2 linked regions of the Amorphoplanes digitatis genome follow. The protein of the gene in region 2 interacts with the protein of the main gene of each other region in a pairwise test. Links are inferred from orthologs where the notes say so. Each region holds a gene or a part of one and is shown on either strand. Other genes may lie near its edges.

Region 1 (3,233 bases), 6.1 Mb from region 2 along the record:
CCTCGTGGCGTCGAAGGCCACCGCCGTCGCCGAGCTGGTCAAGCAGGTCCAGCCCGCCGCCGTGCTGCTCGCCTCGACCCAGGAGGGCAAGGAGATCGCGGGCCGGCTCGCCGTCAAGCTCGACAACGGCCTGCTGACCGACGCGGTCGAGGTGGCCGCCGACGGCACCGCGACCCAGGTCGTCTTCGCCGGCTCCACGATCGTCAAGTCCAAGGTCACCAAGGGCCTGCCGATCATCACCATCCGCCCGAACTCGGTCACCCCCGAGCCGGCGCCGGCCACCCCGGCCGTCACCGTGCTCGAGGTCACCGCCACCGACGCGGACAAGCTGACCCGGGTCGTCGAGCGGGTCGCCGAGCAGAAGGGCTCCCGCCCCGAGCTCAGCGAGGCGTCGATCGTCGTCTCCGGCGGCCGCGGCGTCGGCAACGCCGACAACTTCAAGCTGGTCGAGGAGATGGCCGACCTGCTCGGCGGCGCCGTCGGCGCCTCCCGCGCGGCGGTCGACTCGGGCTACTACCCGCACCAGTTCCAGGTGGGCCAGACCGGCAAGACCGTCTCGCCGCAGCTGTACGTGGCCCTGGGCATCTCCGGCGCGATCCAGCACCGGGCCGGCATGCAGACCTCGAAGACGATCGTCGCGGTCAACAAGGACCCCGAGGCCCCGATCTTCGAGCTGGCCGACTTCGGCGTGGTCGGCGACCTGTTCAAGGTCGTGCCCCAGGCCGACGACGAGATCCGTAAGCGCAGGTAGGCGACGCCTTCCACGCGGCCCGGCGGACACTTCCGCCGGGCCGTTTCGCGCTCCATCCATCCGGACCGTTTCTGTTGACGGCTCAAGGCATAAGCTTCACGTTGATGGTTTACCTGGATCACGCGGCGACCACGCCGATGCTCGCCGAGGCGCTCGACGCATATGTCGAGGCCGCCCGCGAGGTCGGCAACCCGTCGTCCCTGCACGCCGCCGGCCGGCGCGCCCGCCGGCTGGTCGAGGAGTCCCGCGAGCGCATCGCCGCGGTGCTCGGCGCCCGCCCCTCGGAAGTGATCTTCACAAGCGGCGGCACCGAGAGCGACAATCTGGTGACCAAGGGCATCTACTGGGCCCGGCGGTCCGCCGACCCGCGCCGCAACCGGGTGGTCGCGTCCGCGGTCGAGCATCACGCGGTGCTCGACGCGGTCGACTGGCTCGGCGACCACGAGGGTGCCGACGTCAGCCTGCTGCCGGTCGACGAGGCCGGCCGGATCGACCCGGAGTCGCTGGCCGGACTGCTCGCCGAGCACGGCGACGAGATCGCGGTGATCAGCACCCAGTGGGCGAACAACGAGGTGGGCACGGTCCAGCCGGTGGCCGAGCTGGCCCGGCTCGCCGCCGGTGCCGGCATCCCGTTCCACACCGACGCGGTGCAGGCGGTCGGCCAGATTCCGGTCGACTTCGCCGCCAGCGGCGCCTCGGCCCTGACCCTCACCGGCCACAAGCTGGGCGGCCCGGTCGGGGTCGGCGCGCTGCTGCTCGGCCGCGACGTCGTCGCGACCCCGCAGCTGCACGGCGGCGGCCAGGAGCGCGACGTGCGCTCCGGGACCCTGGACACCCCCGGAGTCGCGGCCTTCGCGGTCGCGGTCGAGACCGCGGTCAAGACCCAGCAGGAGTACGCGGCCAGGGTCGCCGCCCTCCGCGACGACCTGGTGGAACGGGTGCGGGCGGCGGTGCCGGACGTGGTCTACAACGGCGCGGCGACCGACCGCCTGCCGGGCAACGCGCACTTCTCCTTCCCCGGGTGCGAGGGCGACGCGCTGCTGCTGCTCCTGGACGCGCAGGGGATCTCGTGCTCGACGGGTTCGGCGTGCTCGGCGGGCGTGGCGCAGCCCTCGCACGTGCTGCTGGCGATGGGCGCGGACGACGACCGGGCCCGCTCGTCGCTGCGCTTCACCCTGGGCCACACCTCGACGGCCGCCGACGTCGACGCGCTGCTCGCGGCGCTGCCCGCCGCGGTCGAGCGCGCCCGCCGCGCGACGGCGTGGAAGACCCCACGCTGACCCTTTCCTGGCCACCCCGGCGTTGCGGATAGGCTTGGGCACGTGCGAGTGCTAGCAGCCATGTCCGGTGGGGTCGACTCCGCCGTCGCCGCCGCGCGCGCCCGTGACGCGGGCCACGACGTCACCGGCGTGCACCTGGCGCTGGCGCGGAATCCGCAGACGTATCGGACCGGTGCCCGGGGCTGCTGCACGCTCGAGGACTCCCGGGACGCCCGGCGGGCCGCCGACGTCATCGGCATCCCGTTCTACGTGTGGGACATGGCCGACCAGTTCCACGAGAACGTCGTCGACGACTTCGTCGCCGAGTACGCGGCGGGCCGCACCCCGAACCCCTGCCTGCGCTGCAACGAGAAGATCAAGTTCGCGGCCGTGCTGGACCGTGCCGTCGCGCTGGGCTTCGACGCGGTCGTCACCGGCCACCACGCCCGGCTCGGCGCCGACGGCCTGCTGCGGCGCAGCGTCGACATGGCCAAGGACCAGTCGTACGTGCTGGCCGTCCTGACCCGCGAGCAGCTCGACCGGGCGGTCTTCCCGCTCGGCGACTCGACGAAGGCGCGGGTCCGCGAGGAGGCCGCCGAGCGCGGCCTCGCCGTCGCCGACAAGCCCGACTCGCACGACATCTGCTTCATCGCCGACGGCGACACCCGTGGCTTCCTGGCCGCGCGGCTGGGCGAGGCGCCGGGCGACATCGTCGACTCCCGCACGGGCGCCGTCCTCGGCCGGCACGCCGGCGCGTACTCCTACACCGTCGGCCAGCGCAAGGGCCTGGACCTGCGGGTCCCCGCGCCCGATGGCCGCCCGCGCTACGTACTGTCGATCACCCCGAAGACCAACACGGTCACGGTCGGCCCCCGCGAGGACCTCGCGGTCGACCTGGTGACCGCCACCCGGCCGATCTGGCACGGCGAGCCGACGCCCGTCGAGTGCGACGTGCAGCTGCGCGCGCACGGCGAGGTGGTCCCGGCCGTCGTGACCGTCGGCCCGGACGGCCTGCGGGCCCGGCTGCGCGAACCGGCCCGGGGCGTCGCGGCCGGCCAGGCCATCGTCGCCTACCGCCGGGACCCGGCCGGCGACATCGTGCTCGGCTCGGCGACCATCGCCGCCGGCGTCGCGGAGCAGGTTTCCGCGGGCCTGACCGGGCCGGAGCAAGGTGCCTGACTTCCCCTGGCCGTCCGGCGCGGCAACCGGGCTCGGCTCGCTGC
Region 2 (3,291 bases):
AAGCCGTCGAAAGCGCTTCCGATCCCGGTCAACGAACAGCCCGACAGCAGGGCCAGCAGCATGGCACCACCGACACCGAGCCCGGCTAGCCGTACGACGCGCGGCCGTGCGACCGAACTCCTTGAGACCACCTGCTCCTGCCTCCCTAGAGCACCGCCCGGTGCGAAATCCGGACACCGGCGGCAAGGTGTCACCGACGGTCGCACACTACTCGACCTGGCCCGGCCACCCGTTTACCGGGGGTCCGATCATCGAGGTACCCGCGCAACCACTGATCATGTGGACGATACCGTCCTGAAGATGGAATTCAGGGCTGTTCATGCCGGTGCGCCTACCTACCTCGACGCGGCGACCGCGGCACCCCTGCACCCCGTGGCCAGGCAGGCTCTGCTCGCCGCCCTCGAGGACGGCTGGGCCGACCCCGACCGGCTCTACGCCGCGGGCCGGCGTGCCCAACAGCTGCGGGAGGCGGCGCAGGCCACCGTCGCCGAGTGCCTCGGCGTACGCCCGGACGAGCTCACGTTCCTCTCCTCCGGCACCGCCGCGGCACACGCCGCGGTGCTGGGCGGGCTCGCGGGACGCGCGCGGGCGGGCCGCACGCTCGTGCATTCGGCCGTCGAGCACTCCGCGGTGCTGCACGCCGCGGCGCTGGGCGAGGCCGTGCCGGTCGGCGTCGACATCCTCGGGCGGATCGACCTGGACGCCTGGCGCGCCGCGGTCGCGGTGCCCGGGGTGGCGCTCGCCGCCCTGATCAGCGCCAGTCACGAGGTCGGCACCGCGCAGCCCGTCGCGGACGCGGCGCGGGCCTGCGCGGACGCCGGGGTACCGCTCTACGTCGACGCCGCACAGTCGATCGGGCGCCACCCGGTGCCGCCGGGCTGGTCGCTGCTGACGGCCAGCGCGCACAAGTGGGGCGGCCCGCCGGGCGTCGGCGTACTCGTGGTGCGCAAGGGTGTGAGATGGCGCTCGCCGTACCCGGGTGATGATCATCACCGGCCGCGGCCGGTCGGCGCGCTCGATCTGCCGGCCGTCGTCGCGGCCGCGGCGTCCCTGCGGGCCGTGCTGGCCGAGGCGCGCGACCAGGCCGCGCGGCTTTCCGGGCTGGTAGAGAAGATCAGGGCGACCGTCGCCGCGACCGTGCCCGATGTGGAGGTGGTCGGCGACCCCGTCGATCGGCTGCCGCACCTGGTCACCTTCTCCTGTCTGTACGTCGACGGCGAGGCGCTGCTGCACGCGCTGGACCGGCACGGCTTCGCGGTCTCCTCGGGCTCGTCGTGCACGGCCTCGACGCTGCGGCCCAGTCACGTGCTGGAGGCGATGGGCGTGCTCAGCCACGGCAACGTGCGGGTGTCGCTGCACCGGGACACCACCGAGGACGACGTCGACCGCTTCCTGGCGGTGCTCCCCGGGGTGGTCGCCGGGATCCGGAAGGAGGCGGGGATGTGATCGAGGTGGACTCCCGCGGCCGGCGCTGCCCGCTGCCGATCATCGACCTCGCGAAGCGGATGCCGTCCGTCGAGGTCGGCGCGGTGATCCGGGTGCTGGCGGACGACCCGGCGGCGGCCAACGACATCCCGGCCTGGTGCCGGATGAAGGGCCACGACTACCTGGGCAGCCCGGAGCCGGACGCCTACGAGGTGCGCAGGGTCAGGTAGTCGACGACCGGTTCCACCGGCTTGTCGGCCAGGAACGTGTCCACGACCAGCCGGGGTCCGGGATAGGGCTCGTACTCGGACTGGCGCTCCAGCACCCGCACCCAGTCGGGGATGCCGTCGTGTGCGCGGGCCGCGTAGCGGGCCTCGACCCGGCGGCGGTGCTCGGCGTCGTCGCCGCAGACCACCTCGACGACCCGGAGCGGGACGCCGAGGTGCTCCGCGAGCTCGGTCCAGAGCTGCCGGGCCGCCTTCACCGGGTTGACCGCGTCGATGATCACGTGGTGACCCATCCTGAGCTGGGTCTCGGCCAGCGCCGCCACCACCCCGTACGCGGCATGGCCGGGACGGGGCTCGGTGACGTCGTAGGCCTGCATCGTGAAGTCGACGGTGTCGACCGCGAGCACCGTGGCCGGCAGAACCGCCCCCACCTGCTGGGCGAGTGTGCTCTTTCCCACTCCCGGCAGACCGGCGAAGACGGCGAGGACCATCGGGGGCTAGACCGCGGCCGGCAGGTGCGGCTGGATCTCCGCGGCCGCCGCGTCGCCGTAGGAGTCGGCGAGGCGCTTCAGGAAGAAGTCCGGCTTCACGTCGTATTCCTGCGGGCCGACGGTCTCGAGGACCAGGGCCGCGACCAGCGAACCGACCTGCGCGGCACGCTCGAGGCCGACGCCCCAGCCCAGGGCGGCGAAGAAGCCGGCCCGGAAGCCGTCGCCGACGCCGGTCGGGTCCTCGGGGATGACGTCGCGGGCGACCGGCACGTGGATGCGCTCGATGTCGCGGCCGGTGATCTCGACGCCGTCCTTGCCCAGCGTGGTGACCCGGATCTTGACCTGCTCGAGGACCTGCTCGCCGGTCAGACCGGCCTTGGTCTCCAGCAGCGAGCGCTCGTAGTCGTTCGTCATCAGGTAGTCCGCGCCGCTGATCAGCGTCATCACGTCGCTGCCGTCCATGCGGGCGAGCTGCTGCGACGGGTCGGCGGCGAACGAGTAGCCGCGGGCCCGGCACTCCTGCGAGTGGCGGATCATGGCGGCCGGGTCGTTGGCGCTGACCAGCACCAGGTCGAGCCCGCCGGCGCGCGCGGCGACCGGCGCGAGCTCGATGTTGCGGGCCTCGCTCATCGCGCCGGCGTAGAACGACGCGATCTGGTTGAGGTCGTCGTCGGTGGTGCAGACGAAGCGTGCCGTGTGCGCGATCTCACTGACGTGCACAGAGTCGCAGTCGACGCCGTGGCGCTCGAGCCAGGACCGGTAGTCGGCGAAGTCCGCGCCGACCGCCCCGACCAGGATCGGGCTGAGGCCGAGCTTGCCCATCCCGTAGGCGATGTTCGACGCCACGCCGCCGCGCCGCACGACCAGGTCGTCGACCAGGAAGGAGAGCGAGACCTTGTGCAGCTGATCGGCGATGAGCTGTTCGGCGAACCTGCCGGGGAAGTGCATCAGGTGGTCTGTGGCGATCGAGCCGGTAACGGCGATCTTCATGTCGGCCCTCGAGGTCGGGTGCGATTACCGGGTGAGCCTACCGGCACCCGGCTCGGACGACATCCGCGCGTCATCTGGCGGACATGCGACAGGGCCGGCCCCGTAACCGGGTCCGGCCCTGTCGGTGACAATCAGTGGAACGAGTCGCCGCAGGCGCA

What was found.
Region 1: the proteins of BJ971_RS30495 (region 2) and BJ971_RS03995 interact in binary tests that used the Escherichia coli proteins (3 or more experiments, as listed by UniProt). The link is inferred for Amorphoplanes digitatis from one-to-one orthologs.

What each region holds. Positions count from the first base shown.
Region 1 is NZ_JACHNH010000001.1:857,726-860,958, forward strand. The notes cover bases 21-2,943. They hold BJ971_RS03995 (cysteine desulfurase family protein), read left to right. Parts: upstream 21-855; coding sequence 856-2,031; downstream 2,032-2,943. Other genes in these bases: BJ971_RS03990 (electron transfer flavoprotein subunit alpha/FixB family protein), read left to right, coding at 21-751; mnmA (tRNA 2-thiouridine(34) synthase MnmA), read left to right, coding at 2,074-2,943. Also shown: more of BJ971_RS03990, read left to right, coding at 1-20; more of mnmA, read left to right, coding at 2,944-3,189; BJ971_RS04005 (methionine synthase), read left to right, coding at 3,182-3,233. UniProt on the Escherichia coli protein: Master enzyme that delivers sulfur to a number of partners involved in Fe-S cluster assembly, tRNA modification or cofactor biosynthesis. Catalyzes the removal of elemental sulfur from cysteine to produce alanine.
Region 2 is NZ_JACHNH010000001.1:6,977,802-6,981,092, forward strand. What follows is about bases 68-3,048. They hold BJ971_RS30495 (sulfurtransferase TusA family protein), read left to right. Parts: upstream 68-1,442; coding sequence 1,443-1,655; downstream 1,656-3,048. Other genes in these bases: BJ971_RS30490 (cysteine desulfurase family protein), read left to right, coding at 301-1,446; BJ971_RS30500 (P-loop nucleotide/nucleoside kinase family protein), read right to left, coding at 1,631-2,143; BJ971_RS30505 (carbohydrate kinase family protein), read right to left, coding at 2,150-3,048. In the rest of the region: ctaC (aa3-type cytochrome oxidase subunit II), read right to left, coding at 1-62; more of BJ971_RS30505, read right to left, coding at 3,049-3,133; iron-sulfur cluster insertion protein ErpA, read right to left, coding at 3,265-3,291. UniProt on the Escherichia coli protein: Sulfur carrier protein involved in sulfur trafficking in the cell. Part of a sulfur-relay system required for 2-thiolation during synthesis of 2-thiouridine of the modified wobble base 5-methylaminomethyl-2-thiouridine (mnm(5)s(2)U) in tRNA.